One region of the Amycolatopsis sp. NPDC043885 genome, then DNA from elsewhere that is predicted to be linked to it. Evidence: riboswitches for the same ligand, from Rfam matches in the RefSeq annotation. Region 1 holds a riboswitch; each other region holds the start of a gene.

Region 1 (7,328 bases):
TGCCGCTGGCCAAGCTGGTCGTCGCCGCGCACGAGGCCGACTCGCTGCGCGACTTCACCGACATCCTGCGCGACGAGGTCAACGTCAAGTCCGTCGAGCTGACCACGGATGTCGCCGCGCACGGCGGTTTCGAGGTCGCGGTGAACGCCCGCGCCGCCGGGCCGCGGCTGGGCAAGGACGTCCAGACGGTGATCAAGGCCGTCAAGGCCGGTGAGTGGACGACCTCGGAGAGCGGCGCCGTCGTGGCCGCCGGGATCGAGCTCGTCGAAGGCGAGTACGACCGGCGTCTGGTCGCCAAGGGCGGCGGCGCGGCCGCGGAACTGCCCGGCGGCGCCGGACTGGTGCTGCTCGACACCGAGGTGACCGACGAACTGGCGGCCGAAGGCCTCGCCCGTGACCTGGTCCGGGTCGTGCAGCAGGCCCGCCGTGACGCCGGGCTCGACGTCGCCGACCGGATCGCGCTGACGGTCGACGCGCCGGAAGAGGTGGTCACGGCCGCGAAGACGCACGAGGAGTTCATCGCTTCGGAGACGTTGGCGACTTCGGTCGCCTACGGCGATGTCGCCGACGGCTCGGCCGGGACGGTCGGGGAGGGCACCAAGGTGACCGTGGCGGTCGCCAAGGCCTGACCTCGCGCGAGCGCTATGAAAGGTCCTTTCCTTGCAAATTTTGCAAGGAAAGGACCTTTCATAGCATTCCGGGGCGGGTCCCGATCACCGGGATCACGAAAAGGATTCGGTATAGCCGCTTTCCCGCCGGAAGCGCGCCTTGCGCGGGGGAAATCGGCAGGCTGGCGCCCGGGGGCGCGCGAGGGGCGCGCCGTATGGGGGAGAGCGAATCCATGAGTCCTGCCCGGAAAAGAGGGATCCTGATCGGCGCCGCGCTGGCGGTCGTCGCCATCGTGGTGGCCGCGGTGGTGCTGCTGGTCAAGGAGGACCGGGCGCCTGCGGCCGCCGTCGGCCCGGGGGAGTCCACCGCGAACGCGCAGGACAGCCCCGCGCAGGTCGCCGGCCGGTTTCTGCGGCTGTTCGACATGGGTGACCTGACCACCGCCCCGGTCGACGATCCGGCGGAGGCCACGACCGCGTGGGCGGGGACGCGCAACACGCTCAACGGGGCGTCCGTCAAGACGTCTCTCGGCGAGGTCCCGACGACGCCGGGTGACGCGCCCTCGACGTCGGCCACCTTCCACGCCGCGTGGACGTTCGCCGGCGGCAGCGTCTGGAAATACGAAGGCAAGCTGGACCTGGTGCGCAACGCCGGGAAATGGGTCGTCCGCTGGGCGATGTCGGTGATCCACCCGAAGCTCGAAGCCGGGCAGCGGCTCGCCGTCGCCCCGGTTTCGGCCCAACCGGTCGTGGCCGACCGCGACGGCAAGGCCCTCGTCGGCGGCGACGCGGCGGGCGTCGCGCCGATCCTGCAGGGGGCCTTGGCCAAGGTCGCCTCCGAGCAGAACGGCGGCAGCGGAACCCCGGCCACCGTCACCGTGTCGCGCGTCGACGCCTCCGGGAAGCCGGTCGAAACGCTCTTCGGGCAGACCGCTGAGACCGGCAAACCGTTGACCTCGACCTTGAGCGTGGCTTCTCAGGCAGCCGCCCAGAAAGCCGTCGACGGCTTCGGAGGGCCGGCGATCATCGTCGCGATGAAGACTTCGGGCGAACTCCTGGCGGTCGCGCAGAACGGCGCGGCCGGGAACCGGCCGGATGCGCTCAACGGCCTGTACTCGCCGGGTTCGGCTTTCAAGATCGCCACGGCGACCGCGGCGTTGCAGCAGGGCGGGGTCACCGCCGACTCCCCGTTGGCCTGCCCGGGCAGTGAGCAGATCGGGACCCGCACGCTCAAGAACGACAACGGGTTCGACCTGGGGACCGTCCCGCTGAAGACGGCGTTCGCCGCGTCGTGCAACACGACCTTCGGGCGGCTCGCCAAGCAGCTGCCCGCGGACGGACTCGCGAGGGCCGCAAGCCAGTTCGGCCTCAACGCCGACTTCGAGATCCCGGGCCTCGCGACGGAGACCGGGAAGGTGGAGCCGTCCGGCAGCGGTGACGAGCAGGTCGAAGCCGGGATCGGGCAGGGCAGGGTCCAGGTCAGCCCGCTGGGTGCGGCGCTCATGGCCGCGACGGTCGCCACGGGGAAGCCGGTGGTCCCGAAGCTGTGGCAGGGGCTGGAGACCAAGGTCAACGCCGGGTACCAGGCCCCGCCGGCCGGAGTGCTGAACCAGGTCCGCGCGATGATGCGCGAGGTCTGCACGACAGGGACCGCGAAGGCGCTGAAAGGCAGCGGGGCGGTCTTCGGCAAGACGGGGACGGCGCAGTTCGGGTCGGGCGCGGACGCCAACGGCTGGTTCGTCGGCTATCGCGGGGACGTCGCTTTCGCCGTCATGCTCGAAGGTTCCAACGACTCCAAACCCGCGGTGCAGCTGGCGGCGAAGTTCCTGGCAGGCTGACGCTTCGGCGGTCGCCGAACCGTGGGTCTTCTACGGTGGACGCATGGAGACGATCGCCCTGGCCGAGGTCGCGGCCGTGCTCGCCGATCCGAGCCGCGCGTCGATGTGCCTCGCGCTGCTCGACGGGCGTGCCTGGACGGTGACCGAGCTGGCAGGCGCGGCCGAGGTGGCCGCGTCGACTGCGAGCGAGCACGTGACGAAGCTGACCGAGGCAGGCTTCGTCGTGCGGGTCAAGCAGGGGAGGCACAGTTACGTCCGGATAGCCGACCCCCGGGTGGCGGAACTGATCGAGCATCTGGCGCAGCACGCCGAGCATCGGCCGGTGAAGGGGCTGCGGTCGTCCGTGCGGGTGAAGCGGCTCGGGTTCGCCAGGACCTGCTACGACCACCTCGCCGGGACGGTCGGCGTCGCGCTGCGGGACGGGATGCTCGCCACTGGGCTGATCGACGACGCCGGCGGCCTGACGCTGACCGATCGCGGCCGCGAGGTGCTCGGCGCACTCGGGGTGGAGATCGACGGCGGCCGCCGCCCGATGCTGCGTGACTGTCTGGATTGGACGGTCCGGCGTGATCATTTGGCGGGCCGGGCCCCCGCGGCGTTACTGTCTCACGGAGTGAGCGCCGGCTGGTTGTCCCGTGAGGGCAACCGCGCGGTGAAAGTCCTGCCCGCGGCGGAAGAACCGTTCGCGGAACTCGGCGTCGACCTGGTGGCCCTGCGCAGTCCGTAATGGACAGTCTGTAACACAGGCTGTCCGGACGGTTTTCGGCCGGTACACGGACGAGTGACGAGCACCGCCTCACTATTCTGGAGCCCTCACGGCGACCGGAACGGGAGGCGACATGGAGCAACTCCCGCTCATTCTCGGCACCGGCGGGGCCGTGCTGCTCGTCGCCGTGATCGCCGTCCGGGTGTCGATCCGGGTCGGCCTTCCTTCGCTGCTGTTGTACCTGGGCATGGGGGTCCTGCTCGGCGAAGCCGGGTTCGGCATCCAGTACGACAACCCCGAGCTGACCCAGTCGCTCGGCCTCGCCGCGCTGGTGATGATCCTGTCCGAAGGTGGCCTCACCACCCGGTGGTCGGCCGTGAAACCCTCGCTGGGCATCGGAATCGCACTGTCCACAGTGGCCGTGGTGGTGAGCATCGCGGTCACCGGCGCCGCCCTGCACTGGTTACTGGGCCTGGACTGGCGGATGGCGTTGCTGTGGGGCGCGGTACTGGCCTCGACCGACGCCGCCGCGGTCTTCTCGGTGCTGAGATCCGCGGGGATCGGCAAGCGGCTCGTCGGCGCGCTGGAGATCGAGTCGGGGATCAACGACGCCCCGGCCTACATCGCCGTCGTCGTCCTCGCCGAGGGGACGACCATCGACTGGTCGCTGCCGCTGCTGGTGGTCTACGAACTCGCCGCCGGGCTGGTGATCGGCCTGGCCTTCGGCTGGGGCGGGGTGTTCGCGCTGCGCCGGGCGGCGCTTCCCGCCACCGGTCTGTACCCGCTGGCCACGGTCGCGGTGTGCGTCGTGGCGTACTCGAGCGGGCAGCTCGCCCACGCGTCGGGCCTGCTCGCCACCTACGTGGCGGCCCTGGTGCTGGGGAACTCGAAGCTGCCGCACCGGTCGGACACGCTGTCCTTCGCCGAAGGGCTCGGCTGGCTCGCGCAGATCGGCCTGTTCGTGCTGCTCGGCCTGTTCGCCTCGCCGAGCAGGATCTTCGAAAGCCTGGTCCAGGGCCTGGTCGCGGGTGCGGTCGTGCTGCTGCTCGCCCGCCCGCTGTCGGTGCTGCTGTCGGCGCTGCCGTTCAAGATCCCCTGGCGAGAACAGGTGTTCCTGTCCTGGGCCGGGCTGCGCGGTGCGGTCCCGATCGTGCTCGCGCTGATCCCGCTGTCGTCCGGGGTGCCGGGCGCGCAGCAGCTGGTCGACGCGGTGTTCGTGCTGGTCATCGTGCTGACACTGCTCCAAGGGGCGACGCTGACCCCGCTCGCGAGAATCCTCGGGCTGGCCCAGCACGCCGAGGCGCACGAGATCGACGTCGACTCCGCGCCGCTCGACGAGATGGGCGCGGAACTCCTGCAGGTCCGGATCCACGCGGGATCGAAGATGCACGGCGTGTACCTGGCCGAACTGCGGCTGCCGGTGGGGGCGACGATCAGCCTCCTCGTCCGAGACGGCTCCGGCTTCACGCCGAACAAGAACACCAGGCTCCAGGAACGCGACCAGTTACTCGTCGTGACGACCGCCGAAGCCCGTGACGCGGCCGAACGACGCCTGCGGGCCGTCGACCGCGCAGGCCGCCTCGCCAGGTGGAAGGGCGAATCCGGCCAGTAGGTCACGAACCGGCACCAGCTGTTCGTCGGTTGATCTCAGAAAATTCTTCCCTTTCGTACTCCCTTTGAATTACTTTCCCCGCAACTGACTCCATCGAATGGGTGAGTGTCACGGGGTAAGGAGTACGTAAGGTGACGAAACTTCCTGTGCGGTTCGCCGGTCTGGGGGCCGCTGTGGCGCTCGTCGGAGTGGTTCTCGCCGCCCCGACTGCGACGGCGGCCGGGGCCTTTCCCGCGTTCGGGCTCCCCTTCGACACGGGCCAGTCGGTCTACTCGGCGGGGATCCACTCGGACAACGGGACGTCCGGAGTGAAGAACGCCATCGACTTCAGCCCCGGGGACAAGACCGTTCGCGCCCCGCTGGCGGGCACGGTCCGGATCCAGCACTGCTCCGGTGGCGACTGGGTGACCGTCGACCACGACGGCGGCTGGCGGACCGGGTACTACCACCTGGAGAACATCGCGGTCACCGACGGCCAGAAGGTCGCCCCCGGCGACGCGCTCGGCCGGACCGGTAACGCGCTGCCCTGTGGTGGCAGCAGCACCGGCGCCCATGTGCACTTCACCCTGTGGACCCTGCCCACGGCGGCCGTGCAGGGCGGCGACTCGCGCGACTTCGGGGTCGGCGCGGGCAACTGGAACGGCCTGTCCTACGACGAGGTCTCGACCAAGGTCGCCGAGGCCTACGGCGAAGCCGTCGACGGCAAGACCTTCGGCGGCTGGCGGTTCACCGCGGGCACCGATCAGTACTCCGGCACAGCGACTGAGGTCTCCTCCCGCGCGACCGTCCCGCTGCCCGGCCGATTCCGGGTCTGACCGGCCGTTGCCCGGCGCGGCGCGGCGCCGGGCAGCGGTTCTTCCCGCTTGCGGAGCACGTGAGCGGCGTCTCAAGATGCGGACGAGGGCTGGCTCGATCGCCCGCTCATCCGCTAACTTCGTTCCTAGGTCACGAGTGTCAGCGTCAAGCCCCGGCTAGCTGACCGGCAACCCTCCTACCGCGGTGGGGTGCCCCGGGTGAGGACCTGGCTCGTCGCGTGGTGCGACGGGCAAGCGCGGGATCCTCGTCGGGTCCCCTGACCCGGAGGATGACGATGACTCTCGCACTCGAACGCACCAGCGCTCCCGCTGAAGTTGCTGAAACCGTTGCCACGCACCAAATCCCGACGGTCGCGTGCGCCGATCTGCGGGTCCCGCTGGTCACCGGCGGCGACATCGGCTACGCCAACCTCGATCACGCGGCGAGCGCCCCCTGCCTGGACAAGGTGCGTGCCGCGGTCGACGAATTCCTGCCCTGGTACGCCAGCGTGCACCGCGGCGCCGGGTTCGCCTCGCAGGTCTCGACCAAGCTTTACGAGCGCACGCGCGGAATCCTGCGCGGCTTCGTCGACGCGCGGTCGACCGACACCGTCGTGTTCACCCGCAACACCACCGATTCCTTCAACCTTCTCGCGCGCAGCCTGCCGAAGCACACGTCGGTCGTCGTGTTCGACACCGAGCACCACGCCGCGCTGCTGCCGTGGAAGGGACCGAACGTCCGCCGGATCGAAACCCCTCGGACCCGCCTCGCCGCGGTGTCCGCCGTGGACGAAGCGCTCGCGGACTGCCCGCAGGGCCCGCGCCTGGTGGTGCTCACCGGAGCGTCCAACGTGACCGGGGAACTATTGCCGGTCAAGGAGATCGCGGCCGTCGCGCGACGGCACGGCGCCCGGATCGCGCTCGACGCGGCGCAGCTCGCGCCGCACCGCAAGATCTCGATCCGCGATCTCGACGTCGACTACGTCGCGCTGTCGGGGCACAAGCTGTACGCGCCTTTCGGTGCCGGCGCGCTGATCGGCCGCGCCGACTGGCTGCGAGCGGCTCAGCCGTACCTCGCCGGTGGCGGCGCGACGAAGCTCGTCACCCGTGACTCCGAAAACCTCGGCGTGGTCTGGAATTCCGGCGCCGAGCGGCACGAAGCCGGTTCGCCCAACACCGTCGGCGTCTACGCGCTCGGTGTCGCCTGCGAGACCCTGGCCGCGAACTGGGGCGGGATCGTCGCCCACGAGGAGGAGCTGCTGGCGCGGCTGCGTCGCGGCCTCGCCGCCATCCCCGGTTTCGCCGAACTGCGGCTGTTCGACGCGCCGGTCGACCGGGTCGGCACGCTCAGCTTCGTCGTCGACGGCTTCGACCCGGGCTGGCTCGCCGCGGTGCTGTCCGCGGAGTACGGCATCGGTGTGCGGGACGGCGCGTTCTGCGCGCACGTGGCGACGAAGCGGCTGATCGCCGTGGCCGGTGCGACGGGGCAGCAGGCCGTGCGGGTCAGCCTCGGCCTCGGCAGCACCACCGAGCACGTGGACCGGATCGTCCTGGCGCTGCGCCAGATCGTCGCCCGCGGCGCGCGCTGGCAGTACGAGAAGCCGGAGGGCCGCTGGGTGCCGGAGAACGATCCGCGCGAACTTCCCCCGTTCTGCGCCTGACCCACTATCCTCTCCCCGCATGGGGAACGAGCGACCGCGTTACTGGTTTCCGCTGGCGTTGCTGGGTTTCGCTCAGCTGATCGTGGTGGCCTTCGGCGGGATGTGGTCC
Region 2 (7,328 bases), on a different contig from region 1:
CGTCGTGTGGCATTCCGTCATGGAGGAAACCCGCGCGCTCCCACGAGCACGCAGGGCCGGTCACAGCGCGGCGGTGAAACCACCGAGAGATTCAAGAGGAGCGCCCCCGTGGCCAACATCAAGTCGCAGATCAAGCGCATCACCACCAACGAGAAGGCGCGTCAGCGCAACCAGGCGATCCGGTCCTCGGTGAAGACCGCGATCCGCAAGTTCCGCGAGGCCGCCGACGCCGGCGACAAGGCCAAGGCCCTGGAGCTGCAGAAGGACGCGGCCAAGAAGCTGGACAAGGCCGTGACCAAGGGCGTTCTCCACGCCAACCAGGCCGCCAACAAGAAGTCCGCGCTGGCGAAGCGCGCGAACTCTCTCTGATCGGCTTTCGAAGGGCCCCGGCGACGCGCGTCGCCGGGGCCCTTCGCCGTGTTCAGCGGCTTGCGCCGTGGGCGGCGACGACCTCCAGGACGGCGCGCTCCAGCGCGTACTCCGGGTTGGCCGCGACCCCTTTGACCTCGGCGTTGAGCCGGGCGACCACCCGCATCGCGGTGGCGAGCCCGTCCTGGCCCCAGCCGCGGGCCTGCCCCTGGGCCTTGCGCACCTTCCACGGCGGCATCCCCAGCTCACCCGCCATCTGGTTCGGGTTCCCGCGACCGGCACCGGACACCCGCGCGATCGTCCGGACGGCGTCGGCGAGGGCGTCCGCGACCAGCACGTGCGGTACGCCCAGCTGCATCGCCCAGCGCAGCGACTCCAGCGCCGCCGCCTTGTCCCCGGCGACGGCCTTCTCCGCGACGGCGAACCCGTTCACGTCCGCACGGCCCCGGTGGTAGCGCCGGACCGCCTGCTCGTCGACCGTTCCGCCGGCGTCCGCGACCAGCTGGGTCGCCGCCGACGACAGTTCACGCAGATCCGAACCGACCGCGTCGATCAGCGCGAGCACGGCCGCACCGTCGATCTTCCCGCCGACCCGGCGGACCTCGTTGCGGACAAAGGATTCCCGCTCCGCGGGCTTGGTCAGTTTCGGGCACTCGACAACCTCCGCACCGGCCTTCTTCAAGGCAGCGGGAAGCCCCTTCGCGGCCTTGCTCCGGCCGCCTCCGCTGTGCACGACGACAAGCACGATGCCGTCGGCGGGCGCCTTGACGTAGGCCATCACCCCGTCGGCTAGCTCCTGCGAGATGTCGTGCGCGGACTCGAGGACGATCACCCGGCCTTCGGCGAACAGGGAGGGGCTGACCATCTCCGCGAGGGCTGGGACTGTGAGGTCCGACACCCGGATCCGGGTGAGATCCGCCGTCGGGTCGGCCGCCTTGGCCGCGTCCGAGGCGCTGCGGACCGCGCGTTCGATCAGCAGCTCTTCCTCACCGAGAACCAGGACCAGCGGCGATGGGGCGGAAGCTTGCGTCGTCACGGTGACGATCCTGCCACTCCTCCTCTCGTGTGCTTTGTCCGGTGATGTGTTGCGGGCACTGTGGCCCCACCTGAGCCTCATGTCGTACGGTGTTGGCGAGGCGACGCGATCATGCGCGTGCCGACAATCGAATACCGCTCATCCAGAGGGGCAGAGGGAACGGCCCGATGAAGCCCCGGCAACCGGCGTCAGCCTGTCATCCCGCGATCGCGGGATAGCTGACGAACACGGTGCCAATTCCGGCCCGCCATGGCGGGGCAGATGAGGAAAGGAACCTCGCGATGACCGCAACCCTCGGCACGACCTCCACCACCAAGACCCCGGATCTCGGACCGGCCGTCGAACTGGTGTCGAAGGAAGAGGGACACCGGCAGCCGCTCGCTCCCGAATTCGTTTCCGCCGAGGATTTCTCGCCGCTCGAAGTCGCCTACGACTTCGGCCGCGTGCGCCGCGAGGACATCGAAGCCGGACCGAAGAACATTTGGCGCTACAAGAAACTCCTTCCCGTTCCCTCGAATGTCGAAGAGATCCCCAACACCGAACCCGGCGCCACCCGGCTCATCCAGGCCGACAGGCTCGCGAAAGCCTTGGGTGTCAAGAAGGTCTGGGTCAAGGACGACACCGGCAACCCCACCCACTCCTTCAAGGACCGCGTGGTCGCCGTCGCTTTGGCGGCCGCGCGCGAGTTCGGGTTCGATGTGCTCGCCTGTCCCTCGACCGGCAACCTGGCCAACGCCGTCGCCGCCGCGGCGGCCCGTGCCGGCTGGCGGTCGGTCGTGCTGATCCCGAAGACCCTGGAACGCGCCAAGATCCTCACCACCGCCGTGTACGACGGTGACCTGATCGCGGTCGACGGCAACTACGACGACGTGAACCGGCTCGCCACCCAGCTCGCCGCCGAGCAGGAGAGCTGGGCGTTCGTCAACGTGAACGTCCGGCCCTACTACTCGGAAGGCTCCAAGACGCTGGCCTTCGAGGTCGCCGAACAGCTCGGCTGGCGACTTCCCTCCCAGATCGTGGTGCCGATCGCCTCCGGTTCCCAGCTCACCAAGGTGGACAAGGGTTTCCGCGAGTTCGGGCAGCTCGGCCTCGTCGACGAGACGCCGTACAAGGTGTTCGGCGCGCAGGCCACCGGCTGCTCCCCCGTCTCGGCGGCCTTCCGCGCGGGGCACGACGTCGTCCAACCGGTCAAGCCGGACACGATCGCCCGGTCGCTGGCGATCGGGAATCCGGCCGACGGCCCCTACGTCCTCGATGTGGTCAACCGCACCGGTGGCGCGATCGAAGACGTCACCGACGAAGAGGTCGTCGAGGGCATCCGGCTGCTCGCCCGCACCGAAGGCATCTTCACCGAGACCGCCGGCGGCGTCACCGTGGCGACGGCCAAGAAGCTCATCGAGACCGGCAAGCTCAACCCGGACGAGGAGATCGTCCTGCTGATCACCGGTGACGGCCTCAAGACCCTCGACGCCGTCGAGGACAAGATCGGCCCCAAGGCCACCGTCAGCGCCTCGGCCGACGCGGTGCGCGAGGCTCTGGGCATCTGAGTTCCCGTCGGCCCGCCTCAAGTACGAGGCGGGCCGCGGGGCTCACCCCGGCGTACCAGGGCGAGGCCTCGCGCGTCGGCGAGGACCGCGGTGTCGCCGTCCGTGTCCGTCCTGGCGACCGACGCGCCGACGGCGGCCAGATTGTCCAAAGTGGACTTGTTCGGATGCCCGTACGTGTTTCCGGCGCCGACGCTCACCAACGCCGCCCGCGGCGCGACGGCGTTGAGGAAATCCGGTGCCGTGTAACGGCTTCCGTGGTGCGGGACCTTCAGGATATCGGCACGCAGTTCTGCCCCCTCGGCCATCAGGTCGGCCTGCGCGGCGAGCTCGATGTCGCCCGTCAGGAGCACCCGGCCCGCCGGGGTCCCGGCGCGCAGGACGACGGAACCGTTGTTGATCACCGTGCCGTCCTGTTCGCGGACCGATCGACCGGTGACATACCGCGGCCCCAGTACATCCAGTGACAACCCCGGCCAGTCCAGCCGTTGCCCGATCTCCAGCTCCAGCAAGGGAATCCCGCGGCGCGCGGTCTCGTCCGCGACCTGCTGCCACGCCCAGGCGGGAGCCCGGCCGGGGCCGACGGCGACCGCCCCGACCGACCTGCCCTCGAAGACGGATTCGAGGCCGCCGATGTGGTCGGCGTGCAGATGACTCAGCACGATCAGCGGAACCCGGTCGACGCCGAGCCTGCTCAGGCATTCGTCGACCGGCCCCGGTTCCGGCCCGGTGTCGACCAGGACCGCCCGCCCTTGCTCGCCGGTGGCGAGGACGACGGCATCGCCCTGCCCGACGTCGCAGGCGACGGCACTCCACGACGCCGGCGGCCACGCCGGAGCCAGCACTCGCACCGGTACGAAGACGAGCAGCCCGGCGGCCAGCGCGACCGCCAGGAGGATCCTGGCGTGCCGCAGCCGGATGGCGACGAGCAGGACGACAAGCAGTCCGGCCGCCAGAAGCCCGCCCCACCAGCCGTCCGGCCAGTCCAGGACCGCTCCCGGTGCGCGGGCGCCGTGGCGGGCCACGGTGATGAGCCAGCTCGCCTCGGGTTCGGTCAGGCGGACCAGCAGCCTTCCCGCCGACGGCCACCACGGGCCGACGACGCTGGCGAGCACGCCGAACACGGTGGCCGGGGCGACCACCGGCGCGGCGAGCACGTTGGTCACCACCGAGACGAGACTGACCGATCCCGCCATGCCCGCGATGACCGGCGTCGTCACCACGAACGCGGCCAGCGGGATGGTCAGCCCCTCGGCGTAGCCTGCCGGGACACCGCGTCCGACCAGCCATTCCGCCCACCTCGGCGCCAGCAGCACCAGGCCGGCCGTGGCCAGCACCGAAAGCGCGAACCCGAAGTCGGCGGCCATCGCGGGGTCGGCCACTACGAGCCCGGCCACCGCGAACGCCAGCGCGGGCAACGCCGAACCCCGGCGCCCCAGTGCCAGCGCCAGCAGCCCGACCGCCCCCATCACCCCGGCGCGGAGCACGCTGGGCGCGGGCCCGGCGAGGACCACGAACCCGGCGAGCCCCGCGGCGGCCGCGGCGGCGGAGGTCCGCGGCCCGACCCGGAGCACCCTCAGCAGGAGAAGGATCGAGCCGCAGACGATCGCCACGTTTCCACCGCTCACGGCCATCAGGTGGGACATGCCGGAGTCCGTGAACTCGCGTTCGACCCTCGGGGACAGTGTGCTCGTGTCCCCCACGACCAGCCCGGGCACGAGACCGGCCTGCTCCTCCGAGAGGACGGTGCACAGCTCCCGGAGCCCGGCGCGCAGCGATTCCGCGGCTCGCTGCCACCAAGGCGCCGGCCCGAGGGCCGACGGCGGGCCTCGCACCGAAAGGACCGCGACCGTCAGTTCAGCCCCCTTCGACGGCGCGAGCCGCCCTGAGGCGGTGACCTGCTGCCCGGGCAACAGGGCCGTCCACCCCTCGGCGGGAGCGAGCAGGAGGATCCGGCCGGCCGAATCCACCACGCGCTCACCCGTCACCGCGGTGTCCACCGTCGCGGCGATGACCACCAGGCGGGTGCCTGCCCGGCGATCGGCGTATCCGGCACCGCGGACCGGACGTGGCCGCTCGGTGACCACCACCCTCGTGGTGACGTCACTCCCCCGTGCGGCGGCGGCACGGAGGTCGTCGTGCTCGGCGGCCCGGATCCGCAGCGCCACCGGGCCGGCGGTGAGCACGCCGAGGACCGCCAGGGCACCCAGGCCCGCCACCCACCGGGACGCCGTCCGGCGGGCACGGACACCGGCGGCGATCGCGAGCACCACGGCGGCCGCACCGCAGAGCATCGTGATCCACCAGCCGCCCAACAGCCCGGAAAGAGTGCCGAGCCAGGCAGTCATCGCGGCCGGTATCAACCGCAAGTCCTGTCCTCGCCACGACGCGGTGTCCACTTCGGACGGATCGGCGGACGGGTTCATCCGACGGACACCACTTCCCGGAGCTTTCGATATTTGGATTCGCCGATCCCTTCTACGTCACGGAGTTGCTCGACGCTGGTGAACCCGCCGTGCCCGGACCGCCAGTCGACGATGCGTTTCGCCATCACCTCGCCGACCCCGGGCAGGGTGTCGAGTTGCTCGGCCGTGGCCGAGTTCAGGTCGAGCTTCCCCGGCGGTGCCGCCGTTCCGGCCGCGGCCGGAACGGGGACGCCGACGCCCACCTGCTCGCCGTCGGTGAGCCGCCGGGCCAGATTCACTCCGGTCAGATCCGTTCCGGGCTGTGCCCCACCGGCCGCCGTGAGGGCATCGGCGACCCGTGCGCCCGGAGGGACCGTGACCAGGCCGGGTTTGAGGACCCGGCCGACGACGCTGACCACCAGAGGCGCCTTCCCCGCCGCGGCGGGGACGTCTCCGGCGGCCTTCGCCGACGGCAGGGGAGGAGGGGTCTCCGCCCCCGGCCGGTGTCCGAACAAGGCGATCGCGCCGGTCACGATCACGGCCACCGCGATCAGCACGGCCACCACGACGAACCACCGCCGGCTCACCGGGATCCCGTCCGCCGTGAACCGGGTGGGCACCCAGCGGCGTACGAGCCTGCCCGCGGGCGGGCCCTGGGTGGGCGACGACAGCTGCGCTGCCAGCCACGCCAGCCTGGCGTTGACGGAGGGTCCCGATGGACGGGCGGTTTGGTCGAACACGTGACCGACGCTACGGAGCGGGAGCGGCGGGCGGCAGTGGTGAATCCCGAGGCTGTGGACAAGTGGGGTGTTGTGGACAACCAGGGCACGGCCGAGACCGGATCACCGGTTTCCGTCGGGGTCGTATGCGACGCTGGACGGTTTCCTCAGCCCGCTCGCTGGATCACGACGCCGAGCACGCCGGGGCCGGTGTGGGCCCCGATGACGGCGCCGATCTCCGAGACCACGCACCCGTCCGGGCAGTTGATGGATTCCTCGAGCCGGTTGGCCAGTTCGACGGCGCGCTCGGGCGAAGCGAGATGGTGGACGGCGATGTCGGCGAGCCCGCCTTCGGCCGCTTTCACGGCGAGTTCGACCAGCCGCGCCACCGCGCGATTCATCGTCCGCACCTTCTCCAACGGCTGGATCCGGCCGTCGGACATGTGGAGCACCGGTTTCACCGCGAGCGCCGTGCCGAGCAGGGCGGCCGCCGGACCGATCCGCCCGCCGCGACGCAGGTATTCGAGGGTTTCGACGGCGAACAGGGTCTCCGAGCGGCCCACCGCGTCGACCGCGGCGGCCTCCACCTCGGCGGGGTCGGCCCCGTCCGCGGCGGCACTCGCCGCGCACAGGGCGGCGAAGCCGAGTCCCATCGCGGTGCTGCGCGAATCGACCACGCGCACCTTGTCCGGCCCGACCTCCTGGGCCGCGAGCACCGCGGCCTCCCAGGTCCCGGACAACTCCCTGGACAGATGCACCGACACGACGGCGTCCGCACCCTCGGCCAGCGCCGCCCGGAACTCCTTGACGAATTCGGTGGGCGTCGGCCGGGACGTCGTCACCAGGCTGCGTTTGCCGAGTGCCTCGGCCAGAGCGGCGGGGCCCATTTCGACGCCGTCGAGGAAAACGACACCGTCCACGAGGACGTGCAGCGGGACCACCCGGATCCCGTTCCGTTCGGCGAAGCCTTCCGGCAGGTGGGCGGTGGAATCCGTGACTACGGCGACCGACACGGCAGTCAGCCTACGTTGCCGCGGAGCGGAGCACCGGGGCCATCAGGCGGGCCATTTCCGCGCCGACGGCGGCATGTCCCTCCCACCCCCAGTGCATCCCGTCCGGATTGCCCCGCCCGCTCAGCACGTGGTCGCCGACGACGGCTCCGAGATCCAGCAGCGGGACGTCCGCGCGCCGGCCCCAGTCGGCGATGGCCGCGGCGGCACCGGCGCGGGCGGTGTGGACGCGGCCGTACGAGTCG
Region 3 (7,328 bases), on a different contig from region 1:
GAGCGCGTTCAGGCGGGCGCCTGTCTCGGCATCGAGGTCGCCGCGCATGTCCCAGCGGCCGGTTCGTTTCTGGCGCAACCAGAAGTCGCTCCGCCGCCTTTGCGGAGCGGGGTCGTCTTTGGGTCCTCCATCCGGGTCCAGTTGTGCGAGCAGCTCTGTGCCCGCCACCGTGACGTCGCGCGGTCTCGCGACGCGGGCGAGCTCGACCAAGCCCTCCTCGGCCTCGAGGCGTGCGCTCGCGGTGACGTGCTCGGGCAGCCTCTTCATGACCGTGACGATCCGGTCGATGCTGGCCTCGGCCAGCGCGCCGGTGGTGGCCGCAGTACCGGTCAGGGGCGCGACGGGGTCGATCGACGTGCCGTCGCGCGCCCGTCTCGAATTGAGCGCCAGCGCTCTGCCGGTCACTCTCTGAGCCTCTGCTCGAGGTACCCGGGCCACATGCTCGTAGAAGACGGCGATCGAGTTGTGTCCGTAGAGCTCACGGACCCCACGTGACTCGATCTCGGCCAGGATCTGGCCGACTTCGGCGACAAGACGTCGCCCTTCGCGTAGCCGCGTCTGCAACTCGTCGAGAAGCAGGTCGGCGTCACCTTCCGGCAGGTTGAGCGGGAAGGTCTTGGGAATGTTTGTACTGGTCATCCCTCGATTGTCGAGGCAGATTCGAACGAATGCACGGTATCGATCGGGTGGATGATCATCACGCTCCGGCGGTGCGAACCTGCGCCGATCACCCTTGAGTGGGATGCGTGTCGCTTCGGAAAGCCATACGGATGGTGGGGTCGGATCCGGCCGGGCCCTTGCCCTGGCGATGCATCCGGGCCCACTCCTCGCGGAGCACCCCGTAGACGACGGAATCGTGGACGCCGCCGGACCAGCGCCGTGCGCGCCGGAACCGGCCTTCTTCGACGAACCCGAGCCGTCGCCCGACGGCGATCATTCCCGGGTTACCCGAGAACGTGGCGAAGTCCAGGCGGAGCGCGTCGGTGCGGGAGAACAAGTAGGTCGTCCACATGCGCAAGGCCTCGGTGCCGAACCCGCCGCCCCAATACCGCTCGTCGTAGATGACCAGCCCCATCCGCCGCCAGTCGGTCTGCCTGCTTTCCCAGTACCAGCTGACCCGGCCGATCAGCCTTCCGTCGCTCAGATCGCACACGGCGAGGCTGGTGCGGGGATCGGGCGGATCGGACTTGATCGTGGTGAGTTCGCGCGCCGTGGATTCGGCGGCGGCTGTGGTCGGGGTGCCGAAGTAGGGCCCGTTCGTTTCGTGCCAAGGCCGCGCGGGATCGAGTAAGTCGAGGAGCGGCCCGAGGTCGGACGGGCGCCATTCGCGCAGCCGGACTTTTTCCCCATCGAGTGCGACGTCGTCCACCGGCCAATCGTGGCTTACCGGACCTGGTTACGATCGTCGGGTGACTGAACTGCTCGGTCCTGCGGAAATCAGGGCGCTGGCGGCCGAGCTGGACGTACGTCCGACCAAGAAGCTCGGTCAGAACTTCGTGCACGATCCCAACACGGTGCGCCGCATCGTCGACCTTTCGGGGATCGGCGAAGGGGACGTCGTCCTGGAGGTCGGGCCGGGCCTCGGCTCGCTGACACTCGGGCTGCTCGCGACCGGCGCCGAGGTCGTCGCGGTTGAAATCGACCCTGTCCTGGCGGGGCGGCTGCCGAGCACCGTGGCAGAACGAGGCGGGGGCGAAAGGCTGACGGTCGTCGGCGCGGACGCGTTGCGGATCACCGCGGACGATCTGCCCGCGCGGCCGACGGCGCTCGTCGCGAACCTGCCGTACAACGTCGCCGTTCCCGTCGTGCTCCACCTGCTCGCCGAACTGCCGTCGCTGACCAGCGGTCTCGTAATGGTCCAGACCGAGGTCGCGGACAGGATGGCGGCGGGTCCGGGAAGCCGGACTTACGGCGTTCCCAGCGTCAAGCTCGCCTGGTACGGGAAGACGCGCAAGGTCGCCGCGGTGCCCCGGGCGGTGTTCTGGCCCGTTCCGAACGTCGACTCCGCCTTGGTCGCGTTCGAACGGGGCGACGTGGTGTCGTCCGTGGATCGGGAACGGCTGTTCGCGGTCGTCGACGCCGCCTTCTCGCAACGGCGGAAGACCTTGCGTGCCGCGTTGGCGTCGTGGGCCGGTTCCGCCGAACGCGCGGGGGAACTGCTCGAAAAGGCGGGTATCGACCCCAAGACTCGCGGGGAGCAGCTGGACGTTCATCAGTTCGCCCGGATCGCCGCGGCCGCCGGCTGACCACGTGTCGCAGGTGTGACCGGAGCCGCGCGAACGGCGGCAGGCCAAGGCCGCGCACCTGCGTGATTCCTCCTCTCGATTCGGCGTGGGCGGACCTCGTCTTAGCAGGCAGCGCGCCTGTCGTGACGTAGATACGCCTACTGGCGTCTCATAATATGGACTTCCCATCCTGTATGATGGACGCGACCAGACGTGTGATCTGCGCCTACGCGCTTGCTTTCATCCAGTGGGATCGGTTTTACTCAATAAGCCATCCCGAGCGACTGAGAGACCTGGCTCGCCGAAGTCGCAGCAACCACCCTCCACAGGGCAGGTGCTACCGCCAGGACCGATGGAGGCTGTGCCTAATGAACAGGGTCACCCACCCGCTCCTGCTGACCAGGCGACGTGTCGTCGATGAAGGTCGCCGCACGGTAAGTGCGTGTCGACGCTCCACCGTTACTGCCTGAGTCCTTTCCCTTATCTCTGAATCCGTTCGTTTCCCGGACGGTTACTCGGTGACGGTTGGCGCGCTCGAAAGAAGCAGCGCCCCATGTGCATGGAGCCCTTCGTGATCACTGTCGAAAACCTGTCCAAGTCCTTTCCCCTCAACGGAAATCCCGTCGTCGCACTGCGCGATGTGAGCGTGGACATCCAAGCAGGCTCGCTGTTCGGGGTCGTCGGTCCGGCGGGCTCCGGCAAATCGACCCTCGCCCGGTGCATCGGTCTTCAGGAGCGTCCCGACCGCGGCGTCGTCCGTCTCGACGGCCTCAACACCGGGACACTCGACGGACGCCGGCTCCGCGAAATCCGGCGCCAGGTCGGAGTCGTGAGCACCAAGCCGGAATTGCTCGCCGAGCGCACCATCGCCGGCAACATCGCTTCGCCGCTCGAGCAGCTCGGCCTCGACGGGCCGCAGCGCCGCAACCGGGTCGGCAACCTGCTCGACCTGGTCGGGCTCACCCCCCGTGCGGGGCAGCGACCGGGCGACTTGTCCGCGGGGCAGCTGCGCCGCGTGGCCATCGCCAAGGCGCTGGCCGCCGGGCCGTCCGTGCTCCTGGCCGACGACCCGACCGCGGGCGTGCAGCCCGAGGAGTCCGGCGCGGTCCTGACCGTGCTCGACCGCGCGCGCGCCGAGCTCGGCGTCACCGTGCTGCTCACCACTCCCGACGCCGGCGTGGTCCGCCGTGTCTGCGACGACGTCGCGGTTCTGGAGGCCGGCGCGATCATCGAACGCGGAACCGTGCTCGACCTGGTCTCCGACCCGAACAGCCGGACCGCGCAGGCGCTGCTTCCCGCCATCGAAACCGGGCGGGCACAGGCCTCGAAGTACGACCGCGCGGTGGACGTCGTGCTCGTCGGCTTCGCCTCGGTCGGTGCGCTGCTGCCGGAGGCCGCCGGTCGCTTCGACGTCGAACTCGCCACCATCGGGGGCGGCCTGACCCGGATCGGCGACACGCCGGTCGGCCGGTTCCGCCTCGGGGTGCGTGGTGAGCGCGCGGACGCCGCGCTCGCCTGGATCGCCGAACGTGGCGGCCACGTGACCCACCCGGTCCGCGGGCCGCAGGGTGTCGCCGCCTGATTTCTCCGCGAACGGGCCGCTCAGGACGAATTTCGTCCGGGCGGCCCGTTCGCGTCCGACCCGTCCGTTCTCTTTCTCCTGGTGACAGCGCAAGTGGAGCGGCCACGTAGGCTTGACGCGTGCTCGCCGTCGTACCGCCCCCAGTGACCGTCAGGGTTCCCGCCAAGGTCAACCTGCACCTGTCGGTCGGTGACGTACGCCCGGACGGTTACCACGAGCTGGTGACCGTGTTCCAGGCGCTTTCCCTGACCGACGAGGTGACCGTCGCGGTCACCGAGGACCCCGGTGTCGAGGTCTACGGCGAAGGTGAAGGTTCCGTACCGACAGGAGCCAACAACCTCGCCTGGAAGGCGGCGCAGGCGTTGGCGGCCCACGTCGGCAAGGCGGACGGCGAGTCCAAGGTCAGAGTCGTGTTGCGCAAAGGCATCCCGGTCGCGGGCGGGATGGCCGGTGGCAGTGCCGACGCGGCCGCGACGCTGGTGGGGCTCGCGTCGCTTTGGAAGCTCGACATCTCCCGGGACGAACTGGCGGGTATCGCCGCGAAGCTCGGTAGCGATGTACCTTTCGCGCTCTACGGCGGGACAGCGCTGGGCACCGGCCGAGGCGAGCAGCTGGTGCCTGTCTTGTCGAGGCACACCTTCCACTGGGTCCTGGCCTTCGACCAGCGTGGGCTTTCGACTCCACGGGTGTTCGGCGAGCTGGACAAGTTGCGTGAAGAGGGCAGCCCGCCGCGAATCGGCTCGCACACTCCGGTGGTGGAGGCGCTGGCATCCGGCGACCCGCGGCAGCTGGCGCTGCTTCTTGGCAATGACCTGCAGGCGGCCGCTGTCTCGTTGCGTCCGGGGCTGCGTCGCACATTGAGGGCGGGAGTCAACGCGGGGGCGCTCGCCGGCACCGTGTCCGGATCCGGGCCGACCTGCGCGTTCCTGTGCGCGGACGCCCAGTCGGCCGTCGAGGTGGCCGCGGAGCTGTCCGGCGCGGGTGTCTGTCGCACGGTGCGCGTCGCGCACGGGCCGGTCCCCGGAGCCCGGCTGGTCGGCGGAGACGACGCGCCGCGGCCGTCGCCGCCTCGGGTGCACGCATGAGGGTGTCCGAAATGGACACCGACTAATTCGTTGTGGTGCGAGCTTTTTGGAAAGGATCGGCTGAGGCATGGCCAACTTGGTCAACCTGGAGTCGGTGAGCAAGTCCTTCGGGGTGCGCCCGCTGCTCGACGGTGTTTCGCTCGGTGTGGCGGAGGGGCAGCGTATCGGTGTCGTCGGTCTCAACGGGGGCGGGAAGACGACGCTGCTGGAGGTCCTCGCGGGGATCAGCGAGCCGGACGCGGGACGTGTCAGTCAAGTCCGGGGCCTGCGGATGGCGGTGGTCACCCAGCGGACCGAACTTCCCGACGGCAGCACGGTCGGAGACGTCGTGCTGGAGCGCTACGGCGCGGAGCACGAGTGGGCCGCTGACGCGCGTGTCCGGTCCATTATGGATGGTTTGGGCATCACCGCTCTCGGTATCGAGAAGGCGACGGCGAACCTGTCAGGTGGCGAACGGCGCCGTGTCGCGTTGGCGGCCGCCCTCACCGGTGAACTGGACCTCGTCGTCCTCGACGAGCCCACCAACCACCTCGACGTGGAAGGTGTGCGCTGGCTCGCGGATCACCTGCTCAACCGCAAGATCGCGGTCGTGGTCGTCACCCACGACCGGTGGTTCCTCGACACGGTCGCGAGTGTGACCTGGGAGGTCGCCAACGGTCGCGTCGAGCAGTACGAAGGCGGATACGCGGACTGGATCTTCGCGCGGGCCGAGCGGGCGAGGCTTGCGGCGACGGCCGAGGAAAAGCGGCAGAACCTGGCACGTAAAGAGCTCGCATGGCTGCGTCGCGGTCCGCAGGCCAGGACGTCGAAGCCGCGATACCGCGTCGAGGCGGCGGAGGCGTTGATCTCCGACGTGCCGGAGCCGCGTGATTCGGTCGAGCTGCAGGCGTTCGCCCGCCGTCGGCTGGGGAAGACCGTGCTGGAGATCGAGGACGCCACGTTGACCGTCGGCGACCGCACTCTGCTCGATCACGTCACCTGGCGGATCGGGCCCGGCGATCGGATCGGCCTGGTCGGCGTCAACGGGTCCGGCAAGACGACGCTCCTCAAGCTGCTCGGCGGCGACAGGGAACCCGAGACGGGACGACGGATCCAGGGCAAGACGGTCAGCCTCGCGCATCTGCGCCAGGAGCTCGATGACCTGCCGGGCGATCTGCGCGTGCTGCAGGCGATCGAAGAGGTCTCCGGCCGGGTCGTGTTCGGCAAGCAGGAGCTGACCGCTTCCCAGCTGGCCGAAAAGCTGGGTTTCCCCGCCGCGAGGCAGTGGACGCCGGTCGAGGACCTTTCCGGTGGTGAACGGCGCCGTCTGCAGCTGTGCCGGCTCCTGATGGCCGAGCCCAACGTGCTGCTGCTCGACGAACCGACGAACGATCTCGACATCGACACCTTGCAGCAGCTCGAAGATCTGCTGGATTCCTGGCCGGGCAGCCTCGTCGTCGTTTCGCACGACCGATACCTGGTGGAACGCGTCTGCGACACGATCGTGGCCTTGTTCGGGGACGGGCAAGTGACCCACCTGCCGGGCGGGATCGAGGAGTACCTCGACCGGCGCGCCAAGAAACTCGAGAAGGCCGGCGGAGACCGAAAGAGCGGCAACGCGCAGGCCTCCGCGCCCAGGAAGAACGCCGCGGAACAGCGGGCGGCCCAGAAGGAGCTGTCCCGCCTCGAGCGCAAGCTCGACCAGCTGCACGCGAAGGAAGAGAAGCTGCATGCGGCGCTGCTCGCCGCGGCGACCGATCCGACGAAACTCATCGAGCTGAACACCGAATTGAAAGCCGTCGAAACGGAGAAGGAGGAGGTCGAGGCCCAGTGGCTCGAGACCTCCGAAGCGATCGAATGAGTTCGCTCGACGGCGAGCGGGCCGTTCAGCGCGGACAGTAGTGTGACGCGCATGAGTCGGTTCGTGGACACGCTCGTCGCCACCGCGGCGGGGCGAGGTCAGCAGCGGGGAATGGTCACCGGGGAGCCCAAGGAGCCGGTTCGGCGTACGTGGGCCGAGATTCACGAGCAGGCCAAGCGGGTCGCCGGGGGTCTGGTGGCGGCTGGGCTGGAACCCGGCAAAGCGGTCGCGGTACTGGCGGCGGCGCCGTCGCTGATCGCGCCGACGGTTCAGGCGGTCTGGCTCGCCGGCGGCAGCGTGACGATGCTGCACCAGCCGACGCAGCGCACAGACCTCGCCGAATGGGCCGAGGACACCGTTCGCGTGCTGCGGATGATCGGGTCCGGCCTGGTTTTGCTCGGTGAGCCGTTCGATCAGCTGGCGCCGGTGCTCACGGAGCACGGCATCGCCTTCCAGGTCATCGCCGAGCTGCTCGAGGCCGAACCGCTGCCGGAGCCCGTGCCGACAGCCGAATCGGACACGGCGCTCCTGCAGCTGACCAGCGGGTCGACGGCCGACCCGAAGGCCGTTCAGATCACCTACGGGAACCTGTATTC

What was found. Region 1 has a riboswitch for S-adenosylmethionine ahead of AC069I_RS31420 (aminotransferase class V-fold PLP-dependent enzyme). Riboswitches for the same ligand answer to the same signal wherever they lie in the genome.
Region 2: linked by a shared signal. The riboswitch ahead of thrC (threonine synthase) and the one ahead of AC069I_RS31420 (aminotransferase class V-fold PLP-dependent enzyme) in region 1 are both predicted to bind S-adenosylmethionine.
Region 3: linked by a shared signal. The riboswitch ahead of AC069I_RS13080 (methionine ABC transporter ATP-binding protein) and the one ahead of AC069I_RS31420 (aminotransferase class V-fold PLP-dependent enzyme) in region 1 are both predicted to bind S-adenosylmethionine.

Annotation. Positions count from the first base shown of each region.
Region 1 is NZ_JBWKEA010000014.1:47,403-54,730, reverse strand. It holds gene ileS (isoleucine--tRNA ligase) at 1-629, shown strand, start outside; gene AC069I_RS31440 (penicillin-binding transpeptidase domain-containing protein) at 842-2,446, shown strand; gene AC069I_RS31435 (ArsR/SmtB family transcription factor) at 2,490-3,173, shown strand; gene AC069I_RS31430 (potassium/proton antiporter) at 3,286-4,764, shown strand; gene AC069I_RS31425 (M23 family metallopeptidase) at 4,896-5,579, shown strand; SAM riboswitch class IV at 5,708-5,822, shown strand; gene AC069I_RS31420 (aminotransferase class V-fold PLP-dependent enzyme) at 5,855-7,219, shown strand; gene AC069I_RS31415 (hypothetical protein) at 7,239-7,328, shown strand, end outside.
Region 2 is NZ_JBWKEA010000009.1:181,312-188,639, reverse strand. It holds gene rpsT (30S ribosomal protein S20) at 109-369, shown strand; gene holA (DNA polymerase III subunit delta) at 422-1,405, opposite strand; SAM riboswitch class I at 1,541-1,673, shown strand; gene thrC (threonine synthase) at 1,687-2,952, shown strand; gene AC069I_RS25660 (ComEC/Rec2 family competence protein) at 2,970-5,375, opposite strand; gene AC069I_RS25655 (ComEA family DNA-binding protein) at 5,372-6,094, opposite strand; gene AC069I_RS25650 (DegV family protein) at 6,241-7,086, opposite strand; gene octT (diglucosylglycerate octanoyltransferase) at 7,097-7,328, opposite strand, start outside.
Region 3 is NZ_JBWKEA010000003.1:40,424-47,751, reverse strand. It holds gene AC069I_RS13095 (DUF222 domain-containing protein) at 1-639, opposite strand, end outside; gene AC069I_RS13090 (GNAT family N-acetyltransferase) at 728-1,369, opposite strand; gene rsmA (16S rRNA (adenine(1518)-N(6)/adenine(1519)-N(6))-dimethyltransferase RsmA) at 1,410-2,246, shown strand; SAM riboswitch class I at 2,494-2,584, shown strand; gene AC069I_RS13080 (methionine ABC transporter ATP-binding protein) at 2,797-3,807, shown strand; gene AC069I_RS13075 (4-(cytidine 5'-diphospho)-2-C-methyl-D-erythritol kinase) at 3,927-4,892, shown strand; gene AC069I_RS13070 (ABC-F family ATP-binding cassette domain-containing protein) at 4,960-6,732, shown strand; gene AC069I_RS13065 (fatty acyl-AMP ligase) at 6,784-7,328, shown strand, end outside.